Linked DNA regions of Lentimonas sp. CC4. Each later gene encodes a partner of the first gene's protein in a complex. Links are inferred from orthologs where the notes say so. Each region holds a gene or a part of one and is shown in the gene's direction. Other genes may lie near its edges. The genes, in order: smc and GZZ87_RS16450.

Region 1 (17,265 bases):
CTATTAAGCTTCGCAATATTACTTGGAACCAAGTGTATGAAGTTGTGTTGGAGCCACTCGGCTTCACATACGTAGAGGATCGTAATATTATCCGAATCAAGAGCATCGAGGACTTGGTCACCGAGCCTGTTGATACACGTGTTTTTATTCTTAACTACGCTCAATCATCAGAAATTCAGGGATCAATTGCACCTTTGATTGATCCTGCGGCTGGTGGACGTATTCAGGTTGATGCTCGTAGCAATGCATTGGTGATTACTGAACGCCCGTCACGTATGAATAAGATCCAAGAGATTATTGATACATTGGATCGTGTGACGGATCAGGTCATGATTGAGTCTAAATTCATCGAAGTCTCTAATGGAGATCTGACAGATATCGGAGTTGATTGGGCTTACTTAAATGAGAATGAAGGTGATCTCCTCGGTGGTAATGGTGCTGGTTCCGGTAATCCTGGCTTTTCTCCTTCTCCTAATACACCTCCAGCGTCTGGCGGCAGTGGTCAGGTGATTGGCGGCCAAGATACAATTAGTGATGGCTTAGCTAATATTGCGGGAACTGGTGCTTCAGGTGGTTTAGTTGCGGTTTTCTCTAGTTCTCAGTTCGCTGCGACGTTGACTGCGATTCAGACTGAAAACCGCTCTAAATTAGTCTCCAATCCGACGGTCGTTGTGATGAATAACCAGCAAGCCGTCTTTCAGGTGGGCGAAGATTACCCGATCCGTGAGTTCTCGGTCAATGACCAGACTGGACAGCTAGAGACAGGAGAAATTGAGTATCGCTTTGTTGGTATCGAGTTGGATGTGACGCCTACGGTCAATGCGGCTGGTATGATTACACTGGATGTGCATCCGGTCGTGAGCGCACTTGGCGACACCGTGTCAACCAATGTGAATGGCTCAATCCTTGAAGATCAGATCTTCAAAAAGCGTGATGCGAAGACTCAAGTGACGATCAAGGATGGTTATACGATTGCTTTGGGCGGTTTAACTGCTGAAACAGAGGTGGAAGATGAATCTAAGGTGCCGTTATTGGGGGACCTACCTTATCTGGGACAATTGTTCCGTCATGATATATCGGACGTTGCGTCAACGAATCTAATCATTTTCCTGACCGCTAAAACACTGAATCCAGATGGCAGCACCTATGCGGATGTGATAGATCCACGCCAGATGGAAGTCATGGAATTAACACCTTCACAGATCCCTGGTTACGAAATTCCAGCGGCCGAATTAGAGTTGATTAATTCCATTGAAGCTAAGCGTGCAGCCGAGGCATCAAGCGAATATAAGGCTAGAATAAATGCCGACCTCGATGGAACAGAGGAAGAAGAAGATGCGAAGGCGACATGGATTCGTTAAGCGCTTAACTAGCTCATTTGGTTGTGCCGTCGCACTAGACAAATAACTGTATGAACACTGAGGCACGGGACCATCCCGTGCCTCTTTTTTTGCTCTTGTGGTCAAGCTAGAACGCTAGGTCCGCTCAGGGCAGGGTGACATGACACATTGTGACAGGCTGACCTCTCGGCGAAGGCAGGCGCTCTGGAAAGAGGTCTGCCAATTACTTTTGCCCCTCGATCGATGGCACCGGTCTGTGGCAGGGAGTTTTCCGATTCATCGTGTGTTACGTAAAAAAAACGGCTTAGGAGTGTGATATTATAAATGGCTTCCTCTCGCTGACTATACGTTTAGGTGAGGTGATATCAGTGCTTATATCGGTTGGGAATCTCAAGGAACTCGATTATGCGAACCGTTTCTTGAGTAAGGTCACTTTAGATTAATTCTATATAAGAATAGGTATTACGCCACTACGCGATGTGACGTGAAATTCAGAGTTGGGGCCAGTCTGATACCCTTACCTAATAGGTTTGAGCTGGTAGCGCAGGTCGGTCTCGAAGGCGCTACTGTCGAATATCCAAATTCGAGGCGGACGTCCCGGCCGCCACAGGCCTGAGTATGCAATGGCGCGCGGGACGCACACCGCTACCTTTAATTTGAATGGCTCAAACCTTTCGTGACACGGTCTTAGTTTCGGCGCTATGGGCTACGCGCGCTTTGGTGCTCAATGTGCTTGAGTCTCAACGCGAGCGATACCGTGAGTTGGGGCATGAAAAAAGCGCGGTCTCCGAAGAGCCGCGCTTTTATTGTTAAAATAATGAATGGGGATCGTGCCTATTTGCCGAATAGACCCTTGATGCTGTCTGTAGCTTTATTAATCACGCCTTCACCGTCACCTGACTCTGCAATGGCTGGGCCGATTGATTTCAGCACTTCGTTGAGGACGAGATCGATGACTTCTGCCATACTCTTCTTGTTGCCAGTCTCGCCGATGTCATTCATCTCGATGCGAGGTAGTGGCACGGTGGTGCTGTTCCCCATTAGACCAACGAAAATTGTGCCGTCTTCGATGATTAGCTGTTTAATGACGACTTGCTTGGAGGGGCCGCTCTCTGCGGGTGTTCCAGCCTCTGGCTCTGGCGTGGTTTTGTCTGAGCTACCAGAGAACTCTTCGATGTTATTCAGAAGTGCTTTGATGTTGGAGCTCAACAGTGTTTTTTCATAACTAATTTCAGGTTTTTTGATGTGGATTTTGTTGATGATGATTTTATCGCTGAAGACTGAGCCGGTATCGATGTCGACGTCGATTTCGCCGAGGGCGAAGATGTTTTCGTTCTCATAGCCGTCTGGGTTTCCGACATAGAGGCCTGTGAGCGTGCCGTTGCCAGAGAGGACGGAAATATTTACATCATCAAGGCGGACGGCAGTCTGTGTGACTTCGGGGCCGAACTTTTCAACAGCTGTTTTGATGCCTTTGTTTAGGGCGCTCGAGCCGAAAAAGTAAACTGCGGCTGCTCCAGCAATTGCCAGAATAAGTAGGAATAGGAATATCTTTTTTATCATATACGTGATGGGTTTATTGGTTGATTGCGAGTTGAAGACTAGCGCATGATGGCAATATGGCGAGCTTGAAAGCGATAGAGGGTAGGCATGGGCCGATTGACTTGGTTGATTTTGAGCCGGAAGAGGGGCTCATCGCAGTCGCTGTGCTTGATGATTATGTTAAAGCTGGCGAGGCGGGCTTAGCCATTCTGGCGATGGGCAATGCGTATTGGATGGAGCTGCACGAGGAGCGCTATGTGATTTGCGTGCAGGAGGATCGAGTCGTTGAGGTCTGTGCCGAGCTGGATGCTATCGCGGCGCTGGAGTCGAGGCGTGGCCGTCGTGATGGGCGCTTTGAATATGAGGAGTTTGATTTTGGGTGGTGGTCGTTCGTGCTCTATACTGCGGTGTTGATCGGCTGTTTTGTTTGGCAGGGGCGCTCGGATATTGTGACGAGTGGTCAGGCGGATGCTGTGGCGATGATGGGGGCCGGGCAGTGGTGGCGAGCTGTTACGGCTCTGACGCTACATGCGGATGTGGTGCACTTGGTCTCGAATTTGATTTCAGGCTTGGGCTTTACGTTTTTTGTCTGCCGATTTTTCGGCGCGGCGGCTGGCTGGTTCTTGGTGCTGCTGAGTGGGATTGCCGGTAATGTGCTTAACGCGGTGGTCTATTATCCAGAGCCGCATTATTCAATTGGTGCTTCGACTGCGGTGTTTGGGGCGTTGGGTGTGTTGACGGGGGTTGGCATTTGGGCTGCGGTTTCTGCGCCAGACCGTCGCTTATCGCTACCGCGGTGGTTGGTTCCTTTGTTTGGTGGGCTGACGTTGTTGGGCTTGTTTGGGGTGGGCGATGGCGAAGGCAATGTGGATGTCGCTGCACATATTAGTGGGTTTCTATGCGGTGCCGTGCTGGGCGCGCTCGGGGCATGTGCGCAGCGTTGGTTCGTGCTGTTGCAGCGTTGGTCAGTCCTTGTCGGTGGGCTGGCACTATTTTTGATCGTCGTGGCGTGGCGCGTTGCGGTGGCGTCGTAATGTGCTGGCAAATTGCTTTACCTTATCGAGGGAGCTGATTAGGTCTGTGGTATGAGTAATTCAGGTCTCAATCGACTCGAGGTAGGGCGTCAATCAATGCAAGCAGAGGCTGCGGCAATTCAAATTGCTGCGGATCGTTTGGGGGCATCGTTTGAGCGCGCGTTGGATGTGATCTTGGAGTCTAATAGCAAGTTAGTCATCTGTGGGATTGGTAAATCCGGTCACATCGGCACTAAACTGGCAGCGACCTTGTCTAGCTGTGGTATTCCTTCTGTATTTTTGCATGCGGCTGAGGCAATTCACGGTGACCTCGGCGTTTATCAGCCTGGGGATCCGACAATTGTTCTGTCGAAGAGTGGTAGCACTTCTGAAGTGCTGCGTTTGATGCCGATGTTTAAGAAGTTTAAGTCTCCAGTGATTGCGATCGTGGGCAATATGGACTCGCCGATAGCGAAGGGGGCAGACGTTGTGCTGGATGGCAGTGTTGAGCGCGAGGCTGATCCGTTGAATTTGATGCCGACGTCGAGCTCGACGGTGAGCTTAGCGATAGGTGATGCCTTGGCGGCTGCGCTGGTGCAGGCACGTGATTTTACCAAAGAGGAGTTTGCGACTTTCCATCCCGGTGGTCAGTTGGGGCGGAATTTATTGATGACGGTGGGCGATGTGATGCACGCTGCGGAGCAAGTAGCATGTGCGCAGGCTGAAGAGACCCTGCGTGAGGTGGTGATCCGAATGACGAAGTATCCGCTTGGCGGGGCTTGTGTCGTCGATGGGGATGGTTGTTTGACTGGGATAATCACAGACGGTGATATTCGGCGTATACTTTCGCAGGAGGGCGACATTTTGAGCATGCGGGTTGGAGATTGCATGACGAAGTCTCCTATTTTCACACAGCTAAGTATGTCTCTAGGGGATGCGGTGCGGATTATGGAGGATCGTAGTTCTCAGATCTCAGTGTTGCCAGTGGTTGCGAATGAAGGAGGTAAATTGATTGGCCTACTTCGTTTGCACGATGCGTATCAACCGAGTTTTTCTTAAGTTCGATTATGGGATCTCCTTCTGTTGCGCGCCGTGAATGGGCGGTGGTGTTGGTCGGAGGACTGACATTGGCTTTTACTGCATGGGGACTCGCGGGCGTTCGTCTCTGGTCGTTGCATACTTTGTTGGCTGGGGGGCTGCTGACTTTTTTGTTTTCGATCGTGCCGCTTCCGCAGGGTTGGAATGGCTCGGATGGGGAGCATGGGAATCGAAAGAATTTTAAGCGCCTGCTACGATTCCCTGTCTTTTGGTTTGGTTTGGCCTTTCTGGTCTATGTTTGCATCCAAGGGCTGAATCCAGCGTGGGTGCAGATTTGGGGAGAGAACGGTTGGCGGGTTGAAGAAGTGAAGCCCATTAGCTGGCTGCCGAGCAGTGTTGATGCCAGTTATGAGCCGATGGATGCCTTTCGGGTGCTCTCCTGTTTTACTGCGGCGTTTACCTTGGTCTGGGGACTTTGGGTCGGCGTGCGTCGACGCAGTAGCGCGGTTCTGTTGTTGTGGACGCTTGTGATCAGTGGAGTTGGTATGGCAATTGTCGCGATCTTGCAGGATTTTAGCGGCACCAAGCTAGTGCTGTGGTCGGTGAAATCACCGAATCATAGCTTTTGGGGCACCTTCTTTTACCGAAATCAGGGGGCGGCGTATCTGAATTTAATCATCTTCGCTTGTGCGGTGCTCTATTTCTACCATTTCAATCGAGCGGAGCGACGTGCGCAGAGCGGCGGGCCTCATTTGTTACTGTTTGTATTTGTATCGGTGCTGATGACTTCGATTGGTTTGGCGCTTTCGCGGGGTGGCATTTTGTTTGGCGGTGTGATGACGGCGTGCTTTTTTGTCGCAGCTGCTGCACGGTGGCTGTTTTCGACCTCAATACGTAATTCGATCGTGCTGACGTTGGTGATCGGCTCATTACTCGGGGCAGGGGGTTATATGGCGTTTCAATACGTCGATGTGCAGAATATTGAGAAGCGTTTTGGAGATATAGAGAAGACGATTGAAACTGCGGACAAGGATTCGCGAGCGATTACTACGAAAGTGACGTGGAAAATGGCACAGGAAGAACTGTGGTTCGGATGGGGCGCGGGCTCATGGCGCTATGTCTTCCCGATGTATCAGAAAAGCTATCCAGAGATTTTTTACAAACGCTACCACCCTAGCCGAGGGTGGATCGGGCGTAAATTCTATCGCTATGCACACAATGATGTCGTGCAGTTTCTGTGTGAATACGGGGTCGTCGGTTGCAGCTTCTTATTGCTGATTTTGGGCTACTGGGTGTGGTGCCTACTGTTTCGAGCCTCGGGCAATGCCATGAGCGCAGTGATGCTATTAATTGGCCTCGCGATGGTATTTGGACATGCCTTTGTGGACTTTATTTTCCAGAGCCCGGTTTATTGGGTCGCATTGAACGGTTTGCTCTGTGTCAGCGTGAAACTGCTCTCACTACATAGTGAGAGAGTCTATCGCTAGGAGACGTGCCTGATGGGCGGCTACGAAAGGTAGCGCTCGGTCAATTGCTTGATAATACTGTCGCGTGCTTCTTCTACGGTGTCGACGATGGTAAACAGATCGAGATCTTCAGGCGAGATCGTGCCCCATTCGACTAAGGACTCGAAGTTGACGACACTATTCCAGAATTCGCTACCAAAGAGGACGATCACCGGATTTTCGGCGGTTTTACCAGTTTGCACGAGTGTGAGTGTTTCAAATAGCTCGTCCATCGTGCCAAAGCCGCCTGGAAAGGCGACTAGAGCTTTTGCCATTGTGACAAACCAGTATTTGCGGACAAAGAAATAGTGGAATTCGAATTGTAGGTTTTTAGGGACGTATTCGTTGACGCCTTGTTCAAAAGGGAGGCTGATGCCCAGACCGATGGATTTGCCACCCGCATTATGAGCGCCACGGTTTGCAGCTTCCATGATCCCCGGGCCGCCACCTGAGCAGATCATGAAGCGGTGTTGTTCTTCTGGTGGGAGGCTCATTGTCCACTTTGTCAGCTCTTCTGCGAGTTCGACAGCCATGTTGTAGTAGGGTGCTGCTTTGACCGCGCTCTTGGCCAAACGCAGGGCATCTTTTTCGCCGGCGGTAAGGTTCGAAGAATCGACAATCGTTGCCTGGAGCTCTTTCAATTTTGCTTCTGCAACGTCGACAGGCATGATGCGTGCGGAGCCAAATAGCACGATGGTGTCTTTGACCTGTTCTTCGGCGAAGCGAATGCCGGGTTCGGTCATTTCCGCGAGCACTCGGATATTACGAGCGCCATCGCTGTTTAGGAAATTGAGGTCTTTATAGGCTTTGATCGGCCATTCATCGCGGGAGCATTGTGTAGAATCGGACATAAGTAGTGAGGCTGGTTTAACGTTTTCGTTAATGTTAGCACCTCTGAGCTCTCTCGCAACCATTTCCCTACTATCTTTTAGGATTGCGAGTGCTGCTTTGGGCGATTCTTCTAGTTTTTTCTACCCATCTTTCGTAGTCCAAATCAGTATCCATGTATCTCAAAGAGATCGTCATCAGTGGTTTTAAGAGTTTTGCCGATCGCACGCGCCTTGACTTGCGCCGCGGGGTGACGGCCGTGGTCGGACCGAATGGTTGCGGTAAGAGTAATATCGTCGATGCGATTCGCTGGGTGCTGGGCGAGCAGAGCGCCAAGGCGCTGCGTGGTGCGTCCATGCAAGACGTCATTTTTGAGGGCACAGATAAACGCAAGGGCCTGCCCACCTGTGAGGTGTCACTGACCTTTACAGACTGCGAGGCCGAGTTAGGGACTGCGTTTAACGAGGTCGAGATTTCTCGGCGTGTTACAAGGGACGGTGGCAGTGATTACTATATCAATGGCAAGGTTTCGCGGCTGAAAGATATCCAGCGTTTATTTGCGAATACTGGGGTGGGGCGCGTGTCTTACTCCTTCATGCTACAGGGGCAGATTGACCAGATCTTATCGACCAATCCATCTGAGCGGCGCACTATTTTTGAGGAAGCAGCCGGTATTACCCTTTACAAAGCGCAGCGTAAAGAGGCGCTCAACAAGCTCTCGCTCGTCGATGCCAACCTTGCCCGTGTGACGGACGTGATCGAAGAAGTGAGTCGGCAGATCGGTTCGTTGAAACGTCAAGCCAGCAAGGCACTCCGTTATCAGCGGATTAAGCACCGTCTGACGCATTTGGATTTGGCGTTCAGTGCGTATCGCTTTACGTCGTTAAAAGGTTCAATCGATACACTCGCAACGCGAGCCGACGAGTTGCGTAAGAAGCTAGAAGCACACACCGAATCGATGGCTGCCGACGAAGAGGCTCTGGCAGTCCAAAAGGCCGCGCGTGCCGACCTCAACGAGAAGATGCAGGAGCTGCAGCAGCGCGTGTTTAACCTGCGCTCTGAGAAGGAGAATTCTGAGAACCAGGCTGAGTTCTCAGGCATCCGCATGAAGGACCTCGAAGCACGCATCGCGGAATATCAAAAAGAGATTCAAGGCCTGGAAGCGCAGCAGAACGAGTTGGCTGAGCGTGCTCGTAATGAATCTGAAAATAAGCAGCTACAGCTCGACGTCGTCGATGATTCGGATCGTATTTTTCGTGACCGCAGTGATGAACTCGTTCGAGCGCAGGAGCAGCTCGGCGAGATGGAAGCGCAACTGCAGCAACGCCGACAGACGGTGCTGCATGCGGAGAACCGAATCAACCGCTCCCGCTCGCGTTGCACGACTCTCGAAGTCGATCTCAAGACCTATCAGGTCAAGCACGCTGCGTTGACCGAGACCCTTTTAACGCTCAAAGAAGAGGTGGTCGTGCTGGAAAAAGGCCATGCCGATATTCAGCGCTTGCTGGCACGACGTCGTGAGGAGCAGCAACTCAGTGAATCTGCGTTGGAGCAGGCCCGTGTTGATTCGAAGGAAATTCTACAACAGTCCCGCACGATGCAGGAGCAGATCCAAGAGCAGGATCGTGGGATCGCACGTAAAACTGCTCAGCTGAATGTGCTTGAGAATCTACAGGCGAAATTTGAAGGATTTGGCGAAGGTGCGAAAGCGATCCTAGGCGATAAACTCGGCGAGGTGGTTTCGAAGAACAGTGTCTCGATTATCTCGAAAGAGCTGAAGGTGCAGCCCGCATACACGAGTGCTCTGGAGACGCTGCTTGGTCAAGCTGCGGAAGCACTGTTTATTGGCGATACGAAGCAGGCGCTCATGGTCATTGATCGGCTGGATGCCGATCAGCTGGGTCGTGCTTGTTTGCAAGTGAACTTAGAGGCTGGGCATAGTAAGATACCTGGGGTGAAGTTGCCTGACGATATCGTGGCGGCAGTTTCGGTCGTGCTAGCACGCGATTCTAGCTTGAGCGAAGCCGTGGCGCGTTTGCTTACAAATTGCTACTTTGCAGAAAGCTTAGAGAGCTTTGTTAAGTTTTGGAAAGCGCATCCGGAGTTTAACTTCTTACTCGTTGCAACTAAGAACGGTGAGATCATCGACTGCCGTGGTTTGATTCACGGCGGGCGGACTTCGGGTAAAAAGTCCTCCAGTGTGATCGAGCGCGAATCTGAGATTCGTAAACTTCGTAGTGAGATCGAGACTGAGCGTAAGGCGCTCAATACATTACGTGAGCAATCCACCACCTTGGAAGATCAGCGTCTCGTTGCAGAAGCGACCGTCGAAGAGCAACGTCAACGTCTGAGCGAACTCGCGAGTGAGGTGTCTGGGCTCGTCGCCGAAGAGCGTAACCAAGGGCAGAAGGTCGAGCACAATGCTCGGTCGCATCACAAAAGTGAGGATGATCTGGAGCGACTGGATGCGAAGCATGGTGACTCGGTGCAAGAGCTTGAAGAAGCGCAGCAGGAACTCGTCGCTGCTGAGAAAGCATTGCTCGAAGAGCGCCAAAGCGGCACTGATCTAGAGGATGCCATTGCTGAAGCCCGTGAGACCCGCGATCAAAAGCGTGAAGCACTTGCGGACGTTCGTCTCGAATTGGCGGAGAAGAAGCAACGTCTTGAATCAGTCGATCGCGTGCTGGGTGAAGTGCAGCGTGAGACAGCGAGTTTGCAGAACCGAATCATTCGCCGTAACCAAGAAATTGATACGATCAATGAACAGATCGGCCAGCTCAAGGGCAGCGGGGCTCGCGAGCGTGAGAAGAGTCTCGAACTTGAGAAGACTTTACAGGTCGCCTCGGCTTCATTGTCCGAAGATCGTGCGGGCATCAAAGAGATGGACGCCGTGATTACTGGTATTGATGGTAGTTTGGGCGGGCGTCGCAATGAAGGGCGCACGTATGATCAAGAGATGACGCGCCTAGAAATCCGTCTTGCTGAAGAGCGATCACAGATCGGATTTATTCACAGCGCTGCGCACGACGACTATCAGGTCGAGCTGGAGCGAGTCGATTGGAAGGCCGAACTTTGGGAAGGCAATGTTGAGTTTGATAAGCGTGTGAATCTCGATGATTTAGATGATCCTGATAAGCTTTCCGCCCAACCGAAGCATGAGCGTCGCGATCCGACGGAAGAGGAGCTTGCTGAGATGGAGTCGACTAATTGGGCGATCATCGAAGACGAAGTGTCCGAGTTGAAGAGCCGTATCTCGAATATGGGGCCAGTGAATCTCGATGCCATTAGCGAGTATACTGACTTGAAGGAGCGCCACGATTTCTTGAAGAATCAGAGCGAGGACCTGTGGAAGGCTAAAAATGCGTTGGTTAAGACGATCGATGAAATTAACGAGACTTCGCAGAAACTGTTTCGAGATACCTTCGAGCAAGTGCGTAAGAACTTTGCGTTCACCTATGAGAAAATTTCCGGTGGAGGTGAGTCGGATCTCATCTTAGTGGACTCTGAGGATGTGCTTGAGTCGGGGATCGATATTATCGCTCGCCCTCCGGGGACGCGTCTAAAAAGTGTCACACTGCTTTCTGGTGGGCAACGCACGATGGCCGCGGTGGCACTGCTGTTTGCGATCTATCTGGTGAAGCCTAGTCCGTTTTGTGTGCTCGACGAAATTGATGCGGCACTCGACGATGCGAACATTGGCCGCTTCTGTGAAACACTGCATGGCTTTACCGAGAAGTCGCAGTTTTTAATCGTGACGCACAATAAGCGCACGATCTCTAACGCAGACACCGTATTCGGTGTGACAATGCCGGAGAAGGGCGTATCTAAGCTGCTCTCCATGCGCTTTAACCAAGATACAAATCGCCCTGAGCTTGCTGGTGCGGATAACTCGCAACCGTTCTAAGCAAGCTAGCTGCACCCACCTTCGCCTGTTTTTTGCGTGGTCGTTTGCAATCACTGCTCAGCTCATGTAGATCTATGGTTTCCATCTCCAATTGTAACCATTATGAATGAATTCGATCTTTTTAGTCCCTATACAATGGGCGAACTCAAACTGAGTAACCGCTTCGTAATGGCGCCGATGACTCGATCGCGCTCATCGCAGCCAGGCGATGTTCCAAATGCATTGATGGCTAAATACTATGCTCAGCGTGCCTCCGCAGGCTTGATCATTACTGAAGCGACTCAAGTTTCACTTCAAGCCATGGGTTATGCGAAGACGCCTGGGGTCTATTCTGCCGAACAAGTGGAAGGCTGGAAACTCACTACCGAAGCAGTCCACGCCAAGGACAGTCAAATTTTTCTGCAGCTCTGGCATGTTGGTCGAGTCTCTAGCGCTCAAGTTAATGGGCTACAACCCATCGCGCCGTCCGCGATTCCGGCCAAAGACACTAAGGTGTATATTTTTGATGGTGCCCCGAATGGTGATGCTACGATGATTGCGGTCGATGAGCCACGTGCAATGACCCTCGATGATATTGATGCAGTTATTGGCGAATTTCGAGTGGGTGCTCGTCATGCCATCGACGCTGGATTTGACGGCGTAGAGATTCATGGAGCGAATGGATATCTGATCGATCAATTTTTGCGGAGTAATAGTAATCATCGCACTGATGATTACGGTGGCAGCCTAGAGAACCGCATTCGCTTGTTAGTTGAGATTACTCGAGCTGTCGTCGACGAGATCGGAGCAGACAAGACGGGCGTCCGGCTCTCGCCATTTATTAGTTTTAAAGATATGAGCGACCCCGATATTTTGGAGACGATCATGCTTGCCGCACAGGCCTTAGATCAACTTGGCGTGACCTACATTCACTTGTGCGAAGCAGACTGGGACGATGCACCAGCGATTCCCGAGAACTTTCGCATTCAGTTGCGCGAGTGTTTCACAAAGACAATTATTGTCACAGGCAATAAGACCCCTGAACAAGCAAATGCACTGATCGCCTCAGGATATGTCGACCTTGTCGGTTTTGGTAGGAATTTCCTAACGAATCCAGACTATCCCGCGCGTGTTAAGTTGGGAGCTCCCCTTAACGAAATCAGCGATACTCATACACTCTTCGGAGGTGGAGAGGCTCGCGGGTATACAGATTACCCGGCACTAGCGGATTCGTGATATATCATTGAGTCGTCCCCTTTGGGTGTAACTCATGAGTGGTGTGGCTTACGAACTAGTTCGTATTCACTGTGCCTGTTACATTCTGCATTATGCTACCTGAGCGTTGGGTTGGTAGCCAGCTGTTGTTGTTGTTCTTCTTCTTGTCCCAGTTCGACCAGTTTAGCTTGTCTTGGTTGTAGTGTGTCTTTTTGTGCATGCTTGGGTTAATTATAACTGTGGGACGGCGATAGTAGTAGTTATAAGGGGTGGTGTAATAGTCTCGTATGCGGATCTCAGAGTTGCTGACGGACTCCGTTTCTTTGCGGATTTTTTCGGTTTCGAGGCGGGCGCTTGCGGCTTCTTTTTCGGCAAGTGCGACGCGTGTTTCGAGCTCGGCGATTTTTTCCCGGTTCTTCAGTTCGGCTAGTTCAGTTTGGTAGCTTTCCAGCGCACGCCCGATTTCAGGAGAGACATCGACTTGTGGGAATTTGATTTGAAAACTACGCCAGTAATCTACGCGATCTTTGGCAGGGAGTGCTGCAAAGGTGCTGCTTTGTAATTTGAAGGCTTTTAGTTTTTCGCCAGCTTCGATGTGATCCGCGGCCAGTTTTTCTTGTTGAATCACCCATTCGGCATGTTCCTGCTTCGCTCGTTCTTGGTCTTTCGCGAACTGTTTGTCGCTCATGAGCTCGATCTCGGCAATGACTCCATCGCGAATGCTTACCTCGCCTTCGGGGTAGAGGAGCAGTGTTTTATCGCCTAGGTGAATGGTGCCTTGTGGCTTTCCTAAGGCTTCAATGGCTTGCTCCTGTGTCTGGCCGATTTCGACTTTTGAGTTAGCGGCTGACGATGCGAGGGGTAGCAGTAGGGCGATGGCGACGAGGTATGCTTTCATGATGCCAACACTATGTGTCAAAAATGCTGAAATGGCAAATCCGAGTTTAGGCCTCCGTTTGAGTCGGACCTTTGAGCAGAATCCACGTCAAAATTAAGCAGCCCCAGTAGGTGATGGTGCCAACGATTTCGTGCATTAAATGGTAGTGCTCCATCATCGACGGAGCCAGTAGCACGATAATCAGGATACGGAGCGTATTGAAAATGAAGCCGAGTGTGATGCCTGCTAGTATGTTGAGGCATGCCTCGATTGTTCCCTTTCTACGGTAGATGGTTAGCAGCACCGAAAGCAGTAGGCTGGTTAGAATGACGCCAAATCCGTTACATTCAGATGCGACATGGAAGGGGTGCTCGTTGACTAGGAGGATGAGCTGCGGCGGTTCTGTTGCTGTGTTGCCCACCACTCCGAGTTCGACGGTTTTACCGATGGCAGAGAGGGCTGCCCCGCTCCATTTGCCTGCGAGTGTGCGTAACGGCCAGTCTAGTGGTGCCATTAATATGCTGAGCAGCATGAAAGCACAGAAGGTCCCGGTCGCTGTGTAGGTGATGCGGCGTAGATCACGCCCGAAGACGAAGAGCACTGTTGAGGCGAGTCCGCAGCAGTAGGCGGGAATCACTAACAGCGAGCCGATCACGTTCAGGTATACAGACGAAGGTGGAATGACGTAAGGCGAGATGGCGCTTAGAAGCAGCAGGCCATACGAAGCGAACAGTGTTTTGCGGGCACTCTTGTTGAGTGTGAGTGGTTCTGTGATGTCGATCCGAGTGTAGAGGACGAGCGTGAAGATCGCCATGACGAGCACGATGAGTGCGTGCAAGATACGGCTTTGTTCATTGGCGCTGGATGCTACCCAGAGTGTGATCGGTAGAAATGCCAGCCCGAGACAGCCATATAGCAAGCAGTTGAGCCAAAAGTCGGCTTGTGAACGCTTTACTTTAAAGCTGTCAAGGATCTGGTGGCGTTTGGACATGTTAAAATCACTCTGATGAGCGTCTGGTGAAAGACAAGGCTGCGACGGATTTGTTCAGTCTTCGTTTTAGAAGAATAACTGAAAGGAGCAGCGCAACTCGTTCCACGTTTGCTCGAACTCGTGACTACGGCTAAAGCTGACCTGTAGGGCGGTGGTGTCCCCTAGGCTATAGGCGGCTTTGGCTTTGAATTCCGTCAAGTTGTTGTCCTCGCCTAGGAAGTAGTAGCGCTGGCGTATCTCGAATTGACTGCGCCACTTCGGAGTCCATTTGCTGAGCAGGCCGACAACGCCTCCGCCGCCAGCCATGTGATTGGAGGCTAGGCTTTTGTTCAGATAAATCGCGGGTTCAATCAGCGCATAGCCGATAGAGTTATCAAAGAGCGAAACACTCACGCCGACACCGGCATCGAAGTAGATCGCCGTGTGGCGATCATGGCTGTCTTTCTCTTTGATGGTCGTAAGCCCTGTATTCAGCGTCCACGATTTGGATTTAAAGAAGGTATCAATAGGGGAGAGTGATTGAATACTAATGGCGTCGAGTTGTCGCACCTCTAGCTTTTGTTCATCGGTGTAATAGTAGAACTCGCCGCTGAGAAATTCGATGGCGCTGCCGAGCGTGTAGCCCGCGCTGGGATCCATTAAATCATGATACGCGGGGCGCAGACTAAAGGAAATGAAGTCGCGACTGTCGTAGCTACCAAAACCAGTAGTGATACGACTGGAGTCGTGTCCCATGTGTGGCGGCGGCGGTGTGGTGTTTGGGTAGAAATCGTCGTCTACTTTGCCGAGAGGGGCACGTTGCTTCAAGATCGTGAGAAACCGGTCTGCGTAGGTCTTCTGATCGATCTTACCGTCCGCGTGATACATCTGCAGCAGTTCTGCGGAGAGGTCTAGGCTGCGGATTTTGTCTTCCCGATTGTCGAGGCTTTTGGTCAGTTCAATTGATGCAGCATCGCTTTTGGTTGCCTTAACGCTGCGCTCTTGTAGCTCCTTAGGCAGAGTGGACGCGATACGTTTGATCGTGGTGGAGCGCGAGGGGCGGTAGTGCTCGCTCGCAATGAAATTGTTTTTGCGGACTTCTTTGATCGTATCAACGGGGATCACCCAATGTTTGAATTGGTCAACCATGTTGCTGGCAGGACGTGCGGCATCGAGTAGGAACAGTAAATTATAAGAGCAATTCTCTTTGAAGAAAAAGTAGTTACTGTAGGCATCTTTCAATTCCCATAGGTGAAGTATCAGGTTGCGGACTTCGTCTTGGTTTAGGTTGAGATTATATTCCCAAATGTCGCGCATGCTTAGGTCGCTGTATTGCTGAACTTTCTGATAATATGGATCGATGGAGAAACGCCCAGGATAATACCCAAAGATGCCTTTGACTGCGAAGATGAGCCCATTGCTCTCTTCGGTGATGGCGCTGTAGTTGATAGAATACGCGAGTATTTTTTCGTTACGCTTGCCTTCGATATTGATCAGCGTGTGACCAAACAACGAGGCAGGGTTGTTCATATATTGAGTCGGGAATATAACGCTTGCCGCAGTTGGTTCCATCGTGTCCCAAACTTCTTCGAAGGTGCTGCTTTGAGCCGCGACGAAACGCGCGGTGTGTTCGGGCGCTAGATTTTTCTGCAGCCAGTTCAAGCGCGCGGGGAAGCGGTTGATTGGATGCGCTTCATCGGATGGATCTCCCGTTGAAAAGGCTGCAACGGTGGCTTCGAGTTCGGCTGTTGGGTTGGTCGCCCCCTCAGGACTTAAAAAGAATTTGGGATCATCAATCGTGCTTTTTTGCGAGAAGATTGTCCGCTTGTAGTGCAATAGCGTATGCCAGTAATCGTCCTCGGCAAGTGCTCCGATTGAGTTCGCTGGAGCGGCCGTGCAGATCGTCGCAAGGGACGAAGTCATGCACAGCAGAATACAAAAAAAGGGCGCAGCAATTCTGCTGCGCCCTGAAGATTGTAAATCCATATTATCCAACGAAGACTGACTTCATGTTGCCAATGACTTCGTCATGGCTGATCGCACCGGAAGTGTAGATGGTGCCGAAGTTTTCCTGCAAAGTTGCATTGAATGCATCTTTGTCTTCGATTTGAAGGATACTGCAGATGGCGTCGAGTGACTCACCTTGACCTTGTGCCATGTCTTGTGCGAGACCGTCCATGTTTTCTTCAACGAACTTTTGTAGCTGTTGGCTCGCCCAGAGTTCGTCTGGCTTGTCTGCCCCGCAAGTTCCAGAGGAAATTGCAAATGTTTGGTTACCGAAACTGCCGTTGGTGGTCGCAGCACACACTTGAGAGACGAGACCGTCGTGGCCTTCGAAGACTTGAGTGCCGAGGCCGATGCCGACGTTGTCTTGCTTGTCCGCGTAAGCGAAAGGAGCCGCAAGGATTAATAAGGTAGCAATGGTTTTTTTCATATTTTATCTTCTTTTTTGGGTTATGTGTGGCGTAACAGTTATTACTCCAAGAGTGGATTTTGTGCAGTAAACACAGAGCGCATCGGAAATGTAAATAGTGGGGTGGAATCCTTACGCTTAAGTTTATAATGGGGCGTCACTTAATGTATCGATCTATACAATCCTACTTCCGTTATGTAAAGTGGAAACCTGAGATGTGCTTCATGTTCTGTATTTGGCTCCAAATTTAGGAAGTTACTAGACTGAAAAAGACTCCTACTTGTGTTCGGCTGGTCTGCGCTAGAGATCTGAAATAGTTGCCAGTCCACTGATCTTTGAATGGTAGTTCGTCATCAAGAACGATTCTTTTCGCCTGTAACCTTGCCTATGTGTTTACATTTTTACTGCCTTTATGACGATCATTTACGTCAGAACGAACAGGCCGATTGAGAGCGGGAGGGATACGATTAGGGCGCTAGTAATGATCAGGTGGCATGTATTACGAATGTCCGATACTGAGGCTGTGATATCTTCGCCGATCCACTTTTTGTTGACGACTCGCCCTGGATATTGGGTGGGTCCGCCTAGTTTAATTCCGAGTGCTCCAGCGACAGCTGCTTCGGGGTGCGCTGAATTCGGGG
Region 2 (4,300 bases), 2.3 Mb from region 1 along the record:
CATTGCCAGAGCTCAGTTCGATTGAGCCCTTAGAGTTCGATGAAGCTGCGCAACGCTTAGTTGCTCGTGGCGACGCCCGTCTAGATTTTCAGGATACTCGCCTGAATGCGGATCGCATCACTTACTATCAAGAATACGGACTCGCCGATGCGCTCGGCAATGTCTCGATCTCTAGAGACGGTTATCGCCTTATCGCAGACCGCCTGAGCTACGACACTCAAGACAGTGTATTTGCGGTCGACATCCTGCGCACGGGGCAATGGCCATTCTATATCTCGAGCGTCAACGCCGGTGGCACCGCAGAGAAAACAACTTTCCAAGGAGCCACCTTTTACTACGGCAACCCGGGCACATTTACGCCAAACGTCAGCTCGAATCAAGTCGACTACACCAGCGAAGATGGCGCATTAGCCATGGCGTCGCCAACCTTTAGAATCGGCAGCGTTCCGATCATAAAATTACCGAGTTACACTTACTATACCGATCAAATGCCCTACCTGCTCGAAGTCGACGTGGGCTCCGACAGCGACCTCGGCACATATATACAGACGACTACGCTATTTCCCGTCAACTCATGGCTTCGCGCAGGAGCCAACTTAGACCTATACACGAAGCGTGGCGTGCTCGCGGGCCCCACAGCTCAGTATTCCTACAACACCGAGACTCAAACGATCAATGGCGCGCTCAGCACCGGCTACATCAACGACCAAGGCGACCCGGACCCAGGTCTTTACAACCAACCGATTGACTCGGATCGCGGATTTGTCGAATGGCGCCACCAACAACACATCGGCGAGCGCATCAGCCTAATCGCATCCGCCAGCTATTGGTCAGACTCCGAAGTGACTCGCGATTTCCGCGATAAGTATTACAACGACAACCAACAACCGGACACCTTTGCTGAAGCGGTCTACGCAGGAGACAACTACTTCCTCTCCACCTTCGGTCGCTTCCGCCCGAACGACTTCCAACTCGTTCAAGAGCGACTCCCAGAAGTGCGCTTTGATTTACTCCCAGTCCCAGTCTTTAATACTGGCGCCTACCAACGCTTCTCCGCCAGCTACGTGCATCTCGAAGAAGACTTTGGATATGTGACGGATGACTTCGATGAAACCAGCGAATCAGATCGCTTTGACTTCACCTACCGCATTGAACGCCCCGTGCTGCTAACCGACTGGCTGACCCTGACACCACTCGCAGGTGCACGCATCACACACTACGAGAATCAACAAATGGATCCGGAGGCATTGGGCAGATACAATGATCCCTACAGCGGCAACTCAACGGCGGTCTACCTCGAAGACGATCAATATACCCGTAGCATTTACGAAGTCGGTTTCGATCTCGAAGCACGCGCCTACGCGACCTACGCGACTCAGAATAAAACATGGGGAATCGACGGCCTACGCCACCAGGTTCGCCCAGTCATGCGTTACCGCTACTTCTCTGACCCTGACTCCAACAATGAAATCGCCGCGATTGACCGCGAAGCATTCGACTTAAACCGTCCACTGCTCGACCTCAGCGATTTGCGCAATGTTGACTCTATTGACGAAATGCACCTCACACGTCTGGGAGTAGAAAACCTCTTCCAAACTCGCTCAGAAGGCTACGGCTCACGCACCTTAGCCGCATTAAATTTCTACCAAGACATACTCTTCGAGAAGCAACAGAGCTACGACGGCGACAAGCAAGACACCTTCAACGCCACATGGGTCGAGCTAATGTTAACCCCAGCACCATGGCTCAGGTTCGAACTCGCCAGTCGCTTTAAAACCGAGGACCTAACCCTCGAAGAACTGCGCAGCCGCACCTCGATCCGAAGCGGTGAGATCTGGGAAATCGGACTCTCCACCGACTTCCTAAATAATAACATCAATCAATATCGCATCGACTTCATCTATCGTGTCAACGAGCGCCACTCATTCCTACTAGACACCCGCTACGACTCAGAGACCGGCCAATTCACCAAGACAGAAATCGGCGTCAACACCCGACTTAGCAGCGCTTGGGAACTCATTTACGCCGTCACCTTCCGCCAAGACGCAAGCCGTGAGAGTGACGTCGAATTCACTATCCGCTTACAGTTAGCTGGTCAGTAGCACTGAAAAATAGCGATGGAAGAAGCCCTCCTCCCTTCAAATGACTTCGCCATACGGCTACCGGCGTTTGAAGGCCCCTTGGACTTATTGCTCTACCTGATTCGCCGCAATGAAGTAGACATCTACGACATCCCGATCGAGCACGTCACCACGCAATACATCGAAGTGCTCGACTCGATGGAAAACCTCGACCTCGAAGTCGCAGGTGAATTCTTCGTCATGGCAGCGACACTCATGTATATTAAAAGTCGCATGCTGCTGCCGCAAAAAGACCAAGGCTCCAATCTAGATGTAGAGGAAGACGACATCGACCCCCGCTGGGAGCTGGTGCAGCAACTCCTCGAATACAAAAAGTTTAAAGAAGCATCCTCCGAGATCGAAGAACTCATCCTCAACAGCAACGATCTCATCGCTCGAATCGGCCCAAAAGAAGCACTAGAAGCCGTCGAGCGACCACTAAAGCCTGTCGAGCGCGTTGACCTTTGGAACACCTTCAATCAAGTGCTGCGCCGACTCGCCGAACGTATCACAACAGGCGAGATCAACGCAGAGCAAGTCACCGTCGCAGACCGCATGGAGTTCATCCTACTGCGCTTCAAGGCCAAGCCCAACTTCCTGTTCTCTGAGCTCTTCGAGTCCACGACGACCATTACCACGATTGTCGCCACATTTCTCGCCGTGCTGGAACTCACACGCCTCGGCGAGATACTCATTCAGCAAGATCGCGCCTTTTCCGACATTCGCTGCCAGCGTGGCACTAATACAGGCTTTACCTTTAATAGCACCTTCACCTAAAATTCAGTATGCTGCGAAAGACAAACAACTCCAGCCACCTGATCGGAGTCGGCTTAGACAACAAAGACGGACATAAACGAATCACTCAAGCAGAGCGCTTTGCCATCGTTGGCGGCTCCAACGAGACACACGAGCGCATGACCGAAACTGTCATCAAAACCTTTGAAACACTCGATCGCTGCGGCAAAACACTCGACAACGTCGAAAAGCAAGAACTCGCCGAAATCATCCACAAAAACACCCCAGATCAATGAGCCGCTTGACAGCTCGCCCCGAACACACCTAATTTCACGAACTACTTTATGAGCGAAGAACCGAAAAACCCCTTTCTAGAAGGCGACGAAGTCCCTTCCGACGAAGCCGCAGCCGCAGCAAAAGCACTCGCAGAAGAAGCGAGAGCCGCACGCGAGAAACTGAAGGCAGAAATGCCCAGAGCACCGATGCCCCGCGCACCGGCAAAGCCAGCACCCGCAAAGCCAGCACCCACCGCAGCTAGACCTGCCGCGCCAGCAAAACCTGCGCCCCGCACACCAATAGCCGCACCGACAAAGCCTGCACTCCGACCAGCTCCTCCCACAGGCACAGCAACACCAACTCCTGCAGCGCCGCGCCCAGCGACACCCACTCCTACCCCAGCCGCAGCTCGACCTGCGGCACCAACTCCTGCACCCGCAGCAGCTCGCCCAAGCGCACCGGCTGCCGCGGCACCGCGAGCAGCAGCAGTCAAGACGCCACCAGTTGCCGTTGAAGAATCCTCGATCAGCGTCCCTTCGCTCATTATCGATGCCGTCGCCGCCGCCGTCGCAATCGCATTTACCGCGCTCCTGTTAAAGGACGTCATGCCTTTCTTAAACTAATTACTAAATTCAAAATCTTATGTCTGAAAACATCACAGAACTCGATAGCAGCAACTTCGAAGCTGCAATAAGTGCATCCGTCCCAGTCGTCGTCGACTTCTGGGCACCATGGTGCGGCCCTTGCAAAGCAATTGCTCCAATCCTCGAAGAGCTCGCTGCAGAACTTGGCGACGCAGTCAAAATCTGCAAAGTCAACGTCGACAACAACAGCGAGATCGCTGGTAAGTTCGAAATCCGTGCGATCCCAACGATCTTGGTATTCAAGAACGGCGCAGTCTCCGATACCATCGTAGGCCTCACGTCCAAGGACGACTTGAAAGCGAAGATCTCTTAAAGGATCCGAACGCCTCTCTTTTACCCAAGCACCCGACTGAAAAGTCGGGTGCTTTTTTTTTGCTTGGTGTCGAATGCATTGATTCAAGTAGCGCGAGTCACTGTAGCTGCGCTCTTTATATACTCACGCGCATCATGGTTTGTGAAAAGTGCGTTCATGCTATTTCGCTATAGTGCTGTAGGGGCTTTGCTTGTCCCAGACCATGAGCTCTG

The links.
Region 2: the proteins of smc (region 1) and GZZ87_RS16450 are in contact, whole or in part, in a crystal structure (PDB 3ZGX), measured with the Bacillus subtilis proteins. The link is inferred for Lentimonas sp. CC4 from one-to-one orthologs.

The regions. Positions count from the first base shown.
Region 1 is NZ_CACVBO010000001.1:1,569,930-1,587,194, forward strand. What follows is about bases 7,110-11,370. They hold smc (chromosome segregation protein SMC), read left to right. Parts: upstream 7,110-7,441; coding sequence 7,442-11,170; downstream 11,171-11,370. Other genes in these bases: GZZ87_RS06935 (TIGR00730 family Rossman fold protein), read right to left, coding at 7,110-7,289; GZZ87_RS06945 (alkene reductase), read left to right, coding at 11,273-11,370. Also shown: GZZ87_RS06910 (secretin N-terminal domain-containing protein), read left to right, coding at 1-1,361; GZZ87_RS19705 (hypothetical protein), read left to right, coding at 2,001-2,153; GZZ87_RS06915 (hypothetical protein), read right to left, coding at 2,175-2,903; GZZ87_RS06920 (rhomboid family intramembrane serine protease), read left to right, coding at 2,969-3,916; GZZ87_RS06925 (KpsF/GutQ family sugar-phosphate isomerase), read left to right, coding at 3,968-4,954; GZZ87_RS06930 (O-antigen ligase family protein), read left to right, coding at 4,963-6,420; more of GZZ87_RS06935, read right to left, coding at 6,441-7,109; more of GZZ87_RS06945, read left to right, coding at 11,371-12,385; GZZ87_RS06950 (hypothetical protein), read right to left, coding at 12,441-13,262; GZZ87_RS06955 (archaeosortase/exosortase family protein), read right to left, coding at 13,309-14,232; GZZ87_RS06960 (DUF4105 domain-containing protein), read right to left, coding at 14,299-16,134; GZZ87_RS06965 (DUF3015 family protein), read right to left, coding at 16,199-16,645; adenosylcobinamide-phosphate synthase CbiB, read right to left, coding at 17,048-17,265. UniProt on the Bacillus subtilis protein: Required for chromosome condensation and partitioning.
Region 2 is NZ_CACVBO010000001.1:3,855,453-3,859,752, forward strand. Bases 1,263-4,007 are described here. They hold GZZ87_RS16450 (segregation/condensation protein A), read left to right. Parts: upstream 1,263-2,117; coding sequence 2,118-2,897; downstream 2,898-4,007. Other genes in these bases: GZZ87_RS16445 (LPS-assembly protein LptD), read left to right, coding at 1,263-2,102; GZZ87_RS16455 (hypothetical protein), read left to right, coding at 2,906-3,151; GZZ87_RS16460 (hypothetical protein), read right to left, coding at 3,193-3,738; trxA (thioredoxin), read left to right, coding at 3,774-4,007. Also shown: more of GZZ87_RS16445, read left to right, coding at 1-1,262; more of trxA, read left to right, coding at 4,008-4,088. UniProt on the Bacillus subtilis protein: Participates in chromosomal partition during cell division. May act via the formation of a condensin-like complex containing Smc and ScpB that pull DNA away from mid-cell into both cell halves.